DNA from 4 places in the Allorhizobium ampelinum S4 genome. Region 1 is predicted to be linked to each of the others. Evidence: riboswitches for the same ligand, from Rfam matches in the RefSeq annotation. Region 1 holds a riboswitch; each other region holds the start of a gene.
What was found. A riboswitch is a leader RNA that binds a small molecule or an ion and turns the genes downstream of it on or off. The one in region 1 is predicted to bind cobalamin.
Positions count from the first base shown of each region.

Region 2: linked by a shared signal. The riboswitch ahead of AVI_RS17485 (ABC transporter ATP-binding protein) and the one ahead of bluB (5,6-dimethylbenzimidazole synthase) in region 1 are both predicted to bind cobalamin.
Region 3: linked by a shared signal. The riboswitch ahead of AVI_RS10420 (hypothetical protein) and the one ahead of bluB (5,6-dimethylbenzimidazole synthase) in region 1 are both predicted to bind cobalamin.
Region 4: linked by a shared signal. The riboswitch ahead of nrdH (glutaredoxin-like protein NrdH) and the one ahead of bluB (5,6-dimethylbenzimidazole synthase) in region 1 are both predicted to bind cobalamin.

Region 1 covers NC_011989.1:1,675,135-1,678,834, forward strand. Annotated here, with positions in the region: gene AVI_RS07975 (NAD+ synthase) at 1-1,128, shown strand, start outside; gene AVI_RS07980 (TolB family protein) at 1,136-1,969, shown strand; cobalamin riboswitch at 1,988-2,168, shown strand; gene bluB (5,6-dimethylbenzimidazole synthase) at 2,248-2,934, shown strand; gene AVI_RS29540 (bifunctional transcriptional activator/DNA repair enzyme AdaA) at 3,012-3,596, opposite strand.
Region 2 covers NC_011988.1:17,164-20,863, forward strand. Annotated here, with positions in the region: gene AVI_RS17480 (ABC transporter substrate-binding protein) at 1-669, opposite strand, end outside; gene AVI_RS17485 (ABC transporter ATP-binding protein) at 692-1,492, opposite strand; cobalamin riboswitch at 1,628-1,843, opposite strand; gene AVI_RS17490 (amidohydrolase) at 2,038-3,474, opposite strand; gene AVI_RS17495 (hypothetical protein) at 3,609-3,700, opposite strand, start outside.
Region 3 covers NC_011989.1:2,190,772-2,194,471, reverse strand. Annotated here, with positions in the region: gene AVI_RS29565 (DUF1127 domain-containing protein) at 84-227, opposite strand; gene AVI_RS10425 (hypothetical protein) at 678-1,142, shown strand; cobalamin riboswitch at 1,189-1,571, shown strand; gene AVI_RS10420 (hypothetical protein) at 1,712-2,014, shown strand; gene cobU (bifunctional adenosylcobinamide kinase/adenosylcobinamide-phosphate guanylyltransferase) at 2,019-2,546, shown strand; gene cobW (cobalamin biosynthesis protein CobW) at 2,550-3,623, shown strand; gene cobN (cobaltochelatase subunit CobN) at 3,627-3,700, shown strand, end outside.
Region 4 covers NC_011981.1:358,279-361,978, reverse strand. Annotated here, with positions in the region: gene nrdE (class 1b ribonucleoside-diphosphate reductase subunit alpha) at 1-1,328, opposite strand, end outside; gene nrdI (class Ib ribonucleoside-diphosphate reductase assembly flavoprotein NrdI) at 1,325-1,741, opposite strand; gene nrdH (glutaredoxin-like protein NrdH) at 1,752-1,973, opposite strand; cobalamin riboswitch at 2,237-2,464, opposite strand; partial or broken gene AVI_RS31645 (LysR family transcriptional regulator) at 2,532-2,770, shown strand; gene AVI_RS27265 (AraC family transcriptional regulator) at 2,989-3,700, shown strand, end outside.

The DNA.
Region 1 (3,700 bases):
TATTATCACGGCAAGCTTGAGGTTCGGTATCAGGTCGTTCTGCGCCAGGTGATCGAAAGCGGCTTGCCGCTGGTCTTCGCCAATCAGGTTGGCGGCCAGGACGAACTGGTGTTTGATGGTGCCAGCTTCTGCTTCAATGCCGACAAGACGCTGGCTTTCCAGATGCCGCAGTTCGAGGAAAGCATCGTGCTGACCACCTGGACGCGGGAAGCCGATGGCTGGCGCTGTGCGCCCGGCGAGGTCTCAGCTATCCCCGAAGGCGAAGAGGCGGATTACCGGGCCTGCATGTTGGGCTTTCGCGATTACGTGAACAAAAACGGCTTCAAGAGCGTGGTTCTCGGCCTGTCCGGTGGCATCGATTCGGCGATTTGTGCGGCAATGGCTGTGGATGCCCTGGGGCATGAGCGGGTGCGCACCATCATGCTGCCCTATCGCTACACATCCGAGGAAAGCTTCAAGGATGCTGCCGATTGCGCCAAGGCGCTTGGCTGCCATTATGACATCGTGCCGATTTCAGAGCCGGTGGAGGGCTTCCTTGCCAGCCTCGCCGATATGTTTGAAGGCACGGAAAGCGGCATTACCGAGGAAAACCTGCAAAGCCGCACCCGTGGCACCATCCTGATGGCGGTATCGAACAAGTTCGGCTCGATGGTGGTGACGACGGGCAATAAGTCGGAAATGTCGGTGGGCTATGCGACGCTCTATGGCGACATGAACGGCGGCTTCAATCCCATCAAGGACCTCTACAAGATGCAGGTCTATGCGCTGTCTGCCTGGCGCAATGCGCATGTGCCAGTGGGTGCGTTGGGACCTGCGGGGGAGGTCATTCCGGCCAACATCATCGCCAAGGCGCCATCCGCAGAACTGCGCCCCGACCAGAAGGACCAGGACAGTCTGCCGCCCTATCCGGTGCTGGATGACATCTTGGAATGCCTGGTGGAAAAGGAAATGTCGGTGGACGAGATTTTGGGCCGTGGCCATGATATCGCCACTGTGCATCGTGTTGAACATCTGCTTTATCTGGCCGAATACAAGCGCCGCCAGTCAGCTCCGGGCGTGAAGATTACCAAGAAGAACTTTGGCCGCGACCGGCGCTATCCGATCACCAATCGGTTCCGAGATAGGTAGAGTGCTGATGCGAAGCTCTGTGGAGATCTACAACATCGAGACCCGGCAGAGCCGTATTGTCTGGCAAACGGAACGGCTGGTGGAGGCGCCGAACTGGTCGCGAGATGGCCAGTTCCTGATCTTCAATGATGACGGGTTGATGTATCGCCTGCCTCTGGTCGGGCAGTCGGTGCCGGAAAAGATCGACACCGGCTTTGCCACCCAATGCAACAATGACCACGGGCTTTCGCCGGATGGCCAATGGCTGGCGATCTGCGACAAGGTGGAGCACGGCAAAACCTGCCTCTACATCCTGCCAGCCAAAGGCGGCACGCCGATCCAGATCACCGAAAACCTGCCCTCCTACTGGCATGGCTGGTCGCCGGATGGCCAACGGGTCTGCTATTGCGGTATCCGTGACCAGGTCTTCGACATCTATACGATCTCGGTTGATGGCAGCGACGAGCAGCGCCTTACCCATGGCGAAGGCCGCAATGATGGGCCGGACTGGTCGGCGGATGGGGAATGGATTTATTTTAACTCCAGCCGCAGCGGCACGATGCAGATCTGGCGTATTCGCCCGGATGGCAGGGATGTGCAGCGCCTGACCGATGACGGGCAGGGCGACTGGTTTCCGCATCCATGCCCCAATAACCGCAAGTTGGTGTTCATTTCCTATGACGCCGATGTGTTCGACCACCCACGCGATCTCCATGTGCGCATGCGCCTGATGGACATGGACGGCGGCAATGTTGAAACCCTGTTCGAACTATTTGGCGGGCAGGGGACGATCAATGTGCCAAGCTGGTCGCCGGACGGTCAGGAATTCGCCTATGTGCGATATTTTCCGGCGACCGCCTAAGCATCGCCGCAGTCTATCATTACCAGCCCTCTGTCAGGTGCCCCCATGTTTGCGGGAGAATCGGGAATGCGGTGAAATTCCGCAACGTGCCCAACGCTGTGAGGTGGATGGTTGTTGCTTTTGCCACTGGTGAAAACCGGGAAGGTGCGGCAACCAAATGAAACCCAGTCAGAAGACCGGCCTGACATGATAGACGCCATCTGCGCGGACGGCAGGTGCGTTTTGCTTGAGCGCGATTCGCAAGGGATCGCGTAGGGCGCATTGTTGGGGACCAAACGATGCAAGACTTAGTGAACGATGCTCTGGTGTCTGCCGGAGCTTTTTCTGCCGAAGAACGCGCCGCCGTCTACCGGGCCATCATGACCCGCCGCGACGTGCGCGATGAATTTCTGCCCGACCCAATCGACAATGACACGCTCTGGCGCATCCTCACCGCCGCCCACCACGCCCCCTCCGTTGGCTTCATGCAGCCCTGGAACTTCGTGCTGGTGCGCGACGCAGCACGGCGACAAGCCGTCTGGCAAGCCTTCTCCAAGGCCAATGACGAGGCAGCACACCTGTTTAAAGGCGAAAAAGCCACGCTCTACCGCAATCTGAAGCTTGAGGGCATCTTAAAAGCCCCCCTTGGCATCTGCGTCACCTGCGATCCCGACCGCGCAGGCCCCGTGGTGCTAGGCCGAACCCACAACCCCCGTATGGACAGCTATTCCACCGTCTGCGCCATCCAAAACCTCTGGCTCGCTGCCCGCGCAGAAGGCATCGGCGTCGGCTGGGTCAGCATTTTCCACGATGCCGATTTGCGGGCTATTCTCAATATTCCAGAGCGGATTGAGATTGTGGGGTGGCTGTGCTTGGGCAAGGTGGCCGAGCTTTATGATGAGCCGGAATTGCAGGTAAAAGGCTGGCGCAAGCGGCTGGCTCTCGAAGATTTGGTGTTTGATGAGGGGTGGCAAGGTGCCGGATGACGGGCATTTTGTAATATCGAATGCGATGAGGATGTAGTGATGAACGCCCCAAGAAAGTTTGAATGAGCGCAAAACCTCTATGAATTTTGCACCCGAGATGCTCGTTTGATGGCTGTTGGCGGGCGCTTATAGACCTCCTGAAAAACTGCATTAAAGCGTCTGAGGCTTGTGAAGCCGGATTGTAGAGCGATGTCAGTGATCGGCAGGTCCGTTTCGGTGATGAGGCGTTTTGCGCGTTGCACGCGGGCTGTTTTAGCCACCTGAATAGGGCTTGCTCCAAGATGTTTCTGGAACAGGCGGGTAAGATGTCGTGCGCCGACTCCGACGCACTCGGCAAGCATTTCTACTGTTGCTTCTCGTGCATCTAGGGCTCCTTCGTCTCTTATAAGTCTGGCGGCCCTTTCCACAATCGTCGCACTTCCTTTCCAGGCAGGACAAAATGGCGCGGTTTCCGGCCGACAGCGCAAACAGGGCCTATAGCCCGCCAGTTCAGCCGCGGTTGCACTTGGCAGGAATTCGACGTTGCAGCGATAGGGAAGGCGCACGGGGCACACGCAACGGCAATACACCCCTGTGGTTCGAACGCCGATGAAAAATCGTCCGTCGAAATCAGGGTTACGTGCCAGCCACGCTTGCTCGCATATGGAAATATCCAAACTCATGGCTGGATATTATAGTAGTCTGGATACCCATAAAAGGACGGAGTCCGATTCCGGCGAGTAAGGGTCGTGAGATCGGATAGATTTACCCTGTTGCATCACGACAG
Region 2 (3,700 bases), on a different replicon from region 1:
GATCATTGCGGTCGGAATGCCGAAGCGACCTGATGTGAACGGCTTCTGTTCACCGGAATCATAGACAAAAACGGTTGCAGGCTTGTCTGTTGGACTGATTTTGGCCTGGATTTTTGCCAATTGCTGGCGATAGCCTGCAACCAATGCCTCTGCCCTGTCTTCGACCCGGAATATCCGGCCCAAGTTGATGAGATCGATGAACATATCGTCCATGGTCGGCTTGGCCTTGGCCATGATGTGAATGCAGCTTTCCGTCAGTTCATAGACCTTGATGCCCAATGGGCTGAGGGTGTCCGGTGTCACCTCGCCGCCGACCTTCATGCCATAGTTCCAGCCGGCGAAATAGAAATCCGCATTGGCATTGAGCAGGACTTCCTTGCTCGGATATTTCGGCGATAGTTCCGGCAGTTGGCTGACACCCTCGCGCAGTTTCTCATCCAGTGTCTTCCAGCCGGAGACCCCGGTATAGCCGACCATATGGTCCTGTAATTTCAGCGCCAGCATCATTTCGGTCAGGTTGACGTCATTGGAGACGGCGCGTTGCGGGGCTGTATCAAAGGTAACCTGACGGTTACAGCTCTTGACGGTAACGGGTTCTGCTGTGGCTGCGGTGAGGCTGACTGCGGCAAGAAAGGTTGAGAGTGTGAAAATGAGAAGAGCGTTTTTCATGTATGGTCCAATGGGTTGCGGATCAGGCACTGAGCGCGAAGGAAAAATTGCGGGTGGCGCCGCCATCCAGGCTGTGGACATGAGTTTGAACGGTGAAGGCCGCGGAGAGATGGTCTGCGGTCAGGACATCGCGCGGACAGCCCTCGGCAATCATCTGCCCGTCCTTCAGAATTATTGCTCTTGTGGCAAAGCCTGCGGCAAGATTGATGTCATGCAGCGTCGTCACGATGGTAATGCCGAGACCGCGCAGCAGATCGAGAATTTCCAACTGGTTACGAATGTCGAGATGGTTGGATGGCTCATCCAGAATGAGCAATTGCGGATCTTGCGCCAGCGCCCTGGCGACGAGAACGCGTTGCTTTTCGCCGCCTGACAAAGTTGCAAAATCACGTCGCGCCAGATCGGTGACATGGAGGTGATCCATGGCATGCAGCGCTCTGGCTTTGTCGTCTCCGGTGCTTTGCGACCTTTTCCAGGCGCGTTTCTGCCAGGGAATTCGGCCCATCATGACGATATCTTCGACGGTAAAAGGGAAATCTGCTGGCATTTCCTGGACTACGACGGCGATCCGGCGGGCGACCGTCCGCGGATCGATTGTCCACACATCCTGCCCGTCCAGTAGCACCCTGCCCTCACCCGGGCGCACCGCACGATAAAGGCAGCGCAGCAGAGTTGTCTTACCCGCCCCATTCGGGCCGAGAATGGCCAGGCGCTCACCAGCGGTAAGCGTAAAATCGATATTTTTTATCAGCGATCGCGCGCCAGTTGGCCCATAGCTGAGCCCCCTCACCTCAAGCGAGGCACCATGACCGTCACAGCTCATGCAGGAGCCTGCATCCGTTGACCGGACATCAGGCGTGCCGCGCCTCGGGCCGGATCGTCTGAACAAGGAACGGATGGCCACGCCTCTCGGCGGACCTGAAGTCTTATCGCTGCCATCGGAACACCCCGTCCGTTGCGGTTGAACATCTAAATGGCAGGTCTCCTGGCTTGCGGGTCGCTGTTGGCCTGCGCCTTCCCGGCTTATCGCCAGTGGCATCGTGCAGGCCCACTCGCCGCTCACAGTTGCGGGGGCAGCCACGGTTTCGGTCCCTGTTGGGTAAGCCTCACCGTATTCCCTTTTCAGCCGCAGCCTTCTTTGCAAGGCCACAGCACCATTTGGATCTATCACTGACATGGGTTGCGGTTCCGCACAAGTCCGTTTTCAAACTATATCGATAGTGTGGTTTTGTTATAACGTTACATAAAATGGGTCAAGCTAAAGAATGTGGATTTGTTCGGTTGGCTTGGTGCCAAGCCGAACAAATCCGGACCAAGCTTTACGGTTTAAGGAGGCAGACCGTTGAAAGTGACCCTGGATACGGCCTCTTACTTACGGCCACCCATTTCCACGATTGGCGGTTCTGCGTCGGCGGGCAAGGGACTTTGATAGGGTTGGCCCTTGCGACGGGCGACCAGATCAGCACGTGCCGCTTCGCGTAACTGTTCGCTTTCGAAGGCGGCGCGGCCTGTGGCGGCCATGACCTTTGCCGCAGCCACCATGCCCTTGTGAGCCAGAGGGCTTTTCCCCTGCGTCACCAATTGCCAGGTGTGGAACGGTGTGCCGATGGCGCAGGTCGGCCCATCGGCCTGCACGGTTGGCACCACCCAGCTGACATCGCCGACATCGGTTGACCCGGTCAGCAGCGGCGTGCGGTCATGGGCGGGCAGAATGAAATCGGCAAGCGGGATATCGCGCTCCGGCAGGCCTTCAAAACGCCAGGGTGCCGACTTTTCTTCCGGCGTCAAGACGGCGCGGATTGTTTCGGCGAAAGCCCGGTCCGCCGCATCGAAGGGTGGTGGGCCGAGTTCTTCCCAGGCCTCCTGCATGGCCGCCATTAGCGGACCATTGGTCAGCACGTTGGAAACGGCGCTGATCACCTGTGTTTCCAGTCGGGTTTCGGTCATCAATGCCGCACCCTCGCCAATTTTCTTCACCCGTTCCACGAGGGTCTTCATGCCTTGTAGCTCAGGGGCGCGGATCAGATAGCGGACCTTGGCATAGGCCTGGACGACATTGGGTGAAATGCCACCCGCATCGAGAATAGCGGCGTGTACGCGGCAATCGGATGGCATGTGTTCGCGCATATAATTGACGCCGACACTCATCAGTTCCACCGCATCGAGAGCGCTCCGCCCCAGATCGGGGTTTGATCCGGCATGGGCCGCCCTCCCCCTGAAAGTGAAATCGACACGGGAATTGGCAAGCGAGGTGGTGCGCTGCACGCCCGCGAAGGAGTTTGGATGCCAACTGATGGCGATATCGACGCCTTCAAAGGCCCCTGCCCTGACCATGAAGGCCTTGGCGGCTCCACCCTCTTCGGCTGGGCAACCATAATAGCGCACACGTCCAGGCAAGTCCTTTTCTTTCAACCAGTCTTTCAGGGAAGCGGCGGCCAGGAGAGCCGCGGAGCCGAGTAGGTTGTGGCCGCAGCCATGGCCGTTGCCGCCTGCGGCAATCGGCTTATGTTCAGCGACGCCGGCTTCCTGGCTGAGCCCGGACAGGGCATCATATTCGCCGAGAAACGCTATGATAGGACCGCCCTCCCCTGCTTCGCCCATCACAGCTGTGGGTATGCCGGCCAATTGTTCGCTGACACGAAATCCCTCCGCCTTCAGCATGGCGACATGCTCGGCAACGGACGATTCTTCCATATAACAGGTTTCCGGCATGCCCCAGATCCGGTCGCTCAAGGCGATAAAGTCAGGCGTCTTGGTATCGACAATCGACCAAAGCGCGGCGGATGTATTGGGGGAAACGGTCATGGGGCACCTTTGACAATAAACACCCGCCAACCATAAAAGCTTGGCGCTCAGCGGCAAGCTTTTATCCGCTGTTTTACCAGGCAATTCGATCTTGTGATGGAAAGTTAGTCATCCGGAAGGCCTGCTCTTCTGCTTCAGGAGAGCGGTTCTGTGCGTGTGTCTGCCGCGCGGGCCTTGGCTGCCTGAAGAATGTCGCGAGTTTCTCGCGCCTTGGCAACCGCTTCTG
Region 3 (3,700 bases), 520 kb from region 1:
GCTTGGTTTGGAGATCCAGAAATAGAAAACGGCGCCAAAAGCGCCGTTCATACAGTCAATTTCAACTTTAAAACCGGATCCGATTAACGGAACGAACGGTTGGCAATGTGACGGATGTCGTAACGGGTGATGCCGATGTCGGACAGGGTCTGGTTGGACAGGCCGCCCAGCTCGGACAGAGTGCGGCGATAGCTAATCCAGTTTTTTGCAATGCGGATCGGGTTCATGACGTTTCCTCGAGATCTTGGTTGCTGATCCGGCGGTCTCTCCCGCCTCAGCTGTTGACATGCTTATACATCGGGGAAGGTCTTTATGGCAGTGCAATAAATGGGCGACTGCTATGCGTTTGTGCAGATTCATGGCTATTAATTGTGCTTCGGCTAAGATTTGAGCGTGATCTTGGGACGCTCAAAACACGCCTTTTTCGAGTGAAATTCTCACCGGTCCGAGGGTGTGGAATCGCCGACCTTCAGGCGCAAGACGGTCCCATAATGGCTTTGTTTAACAAGAATCCAGCGGATATTTTCTTTTGCGCAACATTCCCTGCTTTGTGGCCAGCAAAAGGCGGCATAATTCGTCAAAACGCCGTCATCACGTCTATCTCCGTTGCGGACTTATAGCGTAAGCTTGCGGCAAGCTCTGGCTTTGATGGTCCGTGCCATATCTTTGTGCGGAGTATGACCTTGCTGCGGTATTTGCGCGTTCTTGCCTTTCTATCGATCTGCATGGCGCTTGCCGGGTGCATGGCAGGACTGTTTCAATCAGATCGGAAGAAGTTCTACTATGATATTCGTGCGGTCACCGTACTGGCTGGTCCAAAAGTGCCGTTGGTTCTGGTTCAGGGTGTGGAGCGGCGTCTGTCGGCTGCCGTCGCCGCTACGGTGCGCAGCGAGGTTCTGCCACGGGTGATTCTGACGGTCAGGGTCGAGGCGATGGCGAGTGGGCTTGGGCTGGACAAGCAGCATAACGAGGCCGAGGTCAAAGTCAGTGCTGCCTCGGTTGAAACCGGTGATGTGGTCGCTCAGGGCGCGTTCAAGGTGCTGACCATTACCAATGACCAGACGCTTGGCCCTGAAAGCCTGGCGGAAGAAATTTCAGCCCGGATACGCTCGCTGTTTTCCCTGACCGCGCCAAAGCTATAGCGGGTATTGGCTCATGGCTTGCAGATTGACTTAAAGCCTCATTCTGCTAACCCTAAAGGTGGATGGTTTTCGGCCTGAAGAGATTGAGGCTGGAAAGCAAAAGGGAATGCGAAGGCGTGGACCCAGACAGGGCATGCCAAACGCAGCCGACCCCGCGACTGTAGAACAGCGAGGGTTTTCCATCCGGTTTTGACGATCCTTGCATGGCGGGCCGCGTGGTGTGGCCGGTGCGGTGAGCGGACGGACCGGAAAAGCCACTGGAGTGGCAAAGCGATCTGCCGGGGTTGGACGCCTCTTTATCTACGAATCGTCCGCCTTTTCGCTTTTGCTATGACCTCCGGGAAGGTGAGGGAAATCTGCGAACGGGTGCCGTTATGGTACCGGTTTGACGCTGTGAGCCAGGAGACCTGCCGTCCGTGACGGGCTTTACGCCCAATTGGGGGAGAGATCCCCGACGCCAGCACGGAGGTTGTCGTGGCGCAACAGATTGATCGCGGGCCTTCCAGCCTCCGCTCCACGGTCTTTTGGCCGTTTTGCAGTATGCCGCCTGCGCCTAACGGAGGCAGGTCATGATGACGCTCGTGTCATCACGCAGCATAGGTGCCGCCTTAGCTCTGCTTGTGCTGGCGGCGCTGGTTTTTGCGTTGCTGCCGTTTTCCCGTCATGCGCCTTCTGGTCCTTCTCAGCGGCCCGCTGAGCAACAATTCCACGCACCGTCCGGTTCCAATTCCACCTTTGGCGGGGCGCTGTCGCAGCCAAGGTCGGATGTGCGGACGTCTGCGCCATATGCTGCCGATGCAGCCCCATCCGCATGGCCGGGCTTCGTGCCGCGCTCCAGCGGGCTCTACACGCCGCCTACGGGTGGAAACTGACGCCATGGCAGACACAGTTTCGAAACGTGTCTTCGTTCTCGGAGGCGCGCGGTCCGGCAAGTCGCATTTTGCAGAACAGCTTTGTGCCGAGACCGGCCTGGAGCGTCATTATCTGGCAACCGGGCGGGCCTGGGACGAGGAAATGCGCGCCCGGATCGACCAGCACCAGCAGGATCGTGGTCCGCTCTGGGTGACGCATGAAGAGCCACTGGCGCTGGTGGGTCGGCTGAAGTTTATCGATGCGCCGGGCCGGGTCATCTTGGTTGACTGCCTGACGCTCTGGGTCACGAATCTGATGATGGAGGAGGGGCGCGACATGGCTGCTGAGGCGCAAGCCCTTGCGGATCTGCTGCCCCGCCTTTCCGCCTCCATCGTGCTTGTTTCCAATGAAGTCGGCCTTGGCATTGTGCCGGAAAACCGCATGGCGCGCCATTTCCGTGACCATGCCGGACGGCTTCATCAACTGATCGCGGCAAGCGCTGACGAGGTTTACTTCGTCGCGGCTGGCCTGCCCCTGAAAATGAAAGGCTGAACAATGTTGCAACAGAAAATTCCCGTCACTGTTATCACCGGTTTTCTCGGAGCGGGCAAAACGACGATCATCCGCAATATGCTGATGAATGCGGGTGGCAAGAAAATCGCGCTGATCATAAACGAGTTTGGTGATCTGGGTGTGGATGGCGAAGTGCTGAAAGGCTGCGGCGCCGAGACCTGCACCGAGGACGACATTATCGAACTGACCAATGGCTGTATCTGCTGCACGGTTGCCGATGATTTCGTGCCGACCATGCAAAAGCTGCTGGCACGGGATGTGCTGCCCGACCATATCGTCATAGAAACCTCCGGCCTTGCCTTGCCCCAGCCGCTGGTGGCCGCCTTCAACTGGCCGGATATCCGCACCCGCGTGACCGTGGATGGTGTTGTGACGGTGGTCGATAGCGCTGCTGTCGCCGCTGGCCGGTTTGCTGACGACCATGACCGGATCGACGCCCAGCGCGCCGCTGATGACAGTCTCGATCACGAAAGCCCGATCGAGGAGCTGTTCGAGGACCAATTGACCTGCGCCGATCTGATCGTGCTCAACAAGACCGACCTGCTTGATGCCGATGGTCTTGCCAAAGTGCGGAGCGATGTGACCGCCCGGATGTCCCGCAAGCCGACCCTGATCGAGGCGAAGAATGGCGATGTGCCTGTTATGGTGCTGCTTGGCATTGGAGCGGGTTCGGAAGCCGATATCGATAATCGCAAGTCCCATCACGAGCTGGAGCATGAGGCGCTGCATGCCAGCGGTGAGGACCATGACCATCATCACGACCACGACGAATTTGATAGTTTCGTCGTCGATCTGCCGCAGGTGCGCGAGCCGGACCGTTTTGTCGATGGCTTGAAGACCGTGATCGAAGCGCATGACGTGCTGCGGCTGAAAGGCTTCGTCGATGTGCCGGGCAAGCCGATGCGGCTTGTGGTGCAGGCGGTCGGCAACCGCATCGACCAATATTACGACCGGCCCTGGGCCTCCGGCGAACAGCGGGCGACGCGGCTAGTGGTGATCGGCCTGCATGATCTCGACCAATCGGCGATTGCCGATGCCATCCGGGCGGCGGCGTAAGCCATGCATCTTCTGCTTGCCCAGCAAGGCTCGATCAGCGACGGGGATGACGCGATAGACCTTGGCCAGACGCCGGG
Region 4 (3,700 bases), on a different replicon from region 1:
CTCATGTCGGACACGGCGGTCAGCGCCCGGATCGCGGTCTCAATGGTCCTGCCGAAGTCCGAGGAATCCATCACGGCTGCGATGTTCAAGGACCCGAGATTGCAGGAGATGTCCTTACCCATGGTCTTGTAGGACAGGTCGTCATTATAAGTGCTGACGTCGCTCACCTGTAGGATTTCCGAGCAGAGATTGCTCATCGAAATGCGTCCGGCTATCGGGTTGGCGCGGTTCACCGTGTCCTCAAACATGATGTACGGATAGCCGCTCTCGAACTGGATTTCGGCGAGCACCTGGAAGAAATCACGCGCCTTGATCTTCTTCTTACGAATGCGGCTGTCGGCGACCATCTCGCGGTATTTTTCCGTGACTGAGATTTCGGAAAAAGCGACGCCGTAGACACGCTCCACGTCGTAGGGTGAGAACAGATACATATCCTCATTGTTCTTCGCCAATTCAAAGGTGATGTCGGGGATCACCACACCGAGTGACAGCGTCTTGATCCTAATCTTCTCGTCGGCGTTTTCACGCTTGGTATCGAGGAAGCGCATGATATCGGGATGATGGGCATTCAGGTAGACAGCCCCTGCCCCCTGGCGCGCACCGAGCTGGTTGGCATAGGAAAAACTGTCCTCCAGTAACTTCATCACCGGGATGACGCCCGAGGACTGGTTCTCGATCTGCTTGATCGGTGCACCAGCCTCGCGGATATTGGTCAGGGATAACGCCACCCCACCCCCACGCTTGGAAAGTTGCAATGCCGAGTTGATGCCACGGGCGATGCTTTCCATATTGTCTTCCATGCGCAGCAGGAAGCAGGAGACCAGTTCGCCGCGTTGCTTCTTGCCGGCATTGAGAAAGGTCGGCGTCGCCGGCTGGAAGCGACCGGAGATAATCTCATCGACCATGTCCCGCGCCAAAGCCTCATTGCCCTGCGCCAGCGTCAATGCCACCATGCAGATCCGGTCTTCGTAGCGCTCCAGATAGCGCTTTCCGTCGAAGGTCTTCAGCGTGTAGCTAGTGTAATATTTGAAGGCGCCGAGAAAGGTCGGAAAGCGAAACTTCTTCACATAGGCATGATCGAAAAGATCGCGGACGAAGTTGAACGCATACTGGTCCAACACCGCTTGCTCATAGTAGCCTTCGTCCACGAGGTAATCGAGCTTCTCCCGTAGATTATGGAAGAAGACGGTGTTCTGGTTGACGTGCTGCAAGAAATACTGTTTTGCCGCCAGAGCGTCCTTATCGAGTTGGATTTTACCATCCTCATCGTAGAGGTTTAACATCGCGTTCAGCGCGTGATAATCCAGCGCCTGTTCGTCCGCCTTCAAAGGGCGCTCGAAAGTTGTGACATCCAAAATCGTTCCATCCCATATTTGACATTGGCGACATCTTCGTCCGTGCCGAGCAGTTCGAACCTGTAAAGGTACGGCACTCGACATTTCTGTGAGATCACGTCGCCGGCGAGACAGAACGTCTCGCCGAAATTACTATTGCCCGCGGCGATCACGCCCCGGAGATGAGAGCGGTTGTCCGCATCATTGAGGAAGCGGATGACCTGTTTTGGAACGGCCCCTTTGCCATCGTCACCCGAATAGGTTGGGACGATTAGAACGTAAGGTTCAGTGATCGACGGATTGCCGCTCCGCGGGCTGACGGGGATACGTGACGCGCGCAAACCAAGCTTGCCGACAAAGCGATGGGTGTTTTCCGAGGCACTGGAAAAATAGACAATCAGCCCCATCGCCAGACACTTACGCCAACGCGTTGATCATGTCGGGACGAAAACCCGCCCAATGGGTATCGCCAGCGATGACGACGGGAACCTGCCGATAGCCAAGACCTTGAACCTTGGCATAGGCGTCCTCATCGACGGAAATGTCGACGATGTGGTAGTCGAGGCCCTGACGATCGAGCGCGCGGGTGGTTGCGCTGCACTGGACGCAGGCAGGTTTGCTGTAAACGGTGATGGTCATCATATCCTCGTTGGGTTTTGATTTTTGGCCGCAGAAAGGCCTCCGAAGACGTCGTTGCCGACGCTCGTTTCTAGACATTGAGTGGGAGAATGACAGCAGCTCAGACGCTCTTCAGCGACCGTCTTCGTTTAAACGCCGGACCGTTACAGGAAAAATCACGCATGCCTTCACCCCGAAGTGTTTTGACGGATTGTCGGCAAGGAAACGCTGACAAGCGACATCATATCGCTTGCCGTCACGCGACCTTCCGCGCACCCCGCCCGTGGACGTTTTCGTTTGAGGCAGGTCTCCTGGCTCGCGGGTCGTTGCATCCATCCTCGCCTTCCCGAAACATGATGTTTCAGTGGCTTTCACTGGATAAATGCTCGCCGCTTACAGTTGCGGGGGCAGCTTCGGCATTGCCCGACCATCTCTGGTCCGGCGCACCGCATTCCCGTCTTAGCTTTCGATTCGTACTGAGAATCGAAAGAACCTCGAACACTAAATATGGTATACGAGGCTGAAATTTCGTCAACAACTATACCGCCGAACGGATAGCTCTCCCCAGGAAAAATGCAGTCGCTTTTCAACCGCACGACACGATCGTTGAAACTCATGGCCGAAGGCCGCGATCTGCATGATCGTGCGCTTCAGTTGTCGTGCGATGCCGAAAAAATCGAACAGGTGCGAAAGCCGGACGGGTGGAGCCGTCGAGCACCTTGCAAATTGCGGCGTCGCTGCCGAACGGTTTGCACATAATCGCGCCAGCACTGCCGCGGTTTCGCGAACTGCATCCCAAAGTGACGATTGATCTGCGTTAGAGAGGCCAGCGTCTATTCATTCGCAAGCGGAAGGTCTTGAAAAGATATAAACTATCGAGGGGCGGATACCCTTCGTCTTTCGGACTGGGCCTGTCGGACTGGGCCTCAATCCATTGGCTGACTGGAATGAGAGGGGGTGCTATGGGCGGGGATCACGCTCGAATTCATAAAACTTCGTACTTGCGCGCCAGACGTTTGGTGCCTAAAATTGGATAATGTCTGATCATTCGTCTCAACGGTTGTCGCCGTCAAATATCCCAATGGATGCGCTAAGCGAAGTTCTACAGGACTTTCGCTTGAGTGGGGTCAATTATGGGCGCTGCGAACTGCGGCATCCGTGGAGCATCGCCTTGCCGCACCAGCAGCTGCTTCGATTCCACTTTGTCAGCCAAGGTCCATGCTGGATTCATACCGAAGCCCAAGGGTGGCAGGAATTGAATGATGGGGATCTGGTGCTACTGCCGCAAGGTATCGCACATCGGTTGGCAAGCGCGCCGGATGTTGAAGGCGACTCGCTCAAAAGCTGTCAGATAAAAAGGTTGAGCAACAAGGTTTGCGAGTTGGTGCGGGAAGGAACGGGGGCGACCAGCACTCTTTTCTGCGGTTCCATGGCTTTGAGCGCATATGCCCTTGATCCTTTGATCGCCTTGATGCCGCCAATCATCAAGGGCTGCGATGTCGCTGGCAATGACCCGGTTATTGGCCCCCTGCTGGCGGCTATGACGGCAGAGGCTTCGCAGCCTCAGATGGGCAGCGCGACGATCCTGTCGCGTATGGCTGACTTGCTCGTTGCGCGGCTTATCCGCTGTTGGGTCAATTGCAGCGGAGCCGCAACCACCGGCTGGCTCGCCGCCATCCGCGACCCTCATCTTGGTCGTGTATTGGCCGCCATGCACCGCGATCCGGGCCATAACTGGACGCTTGAAA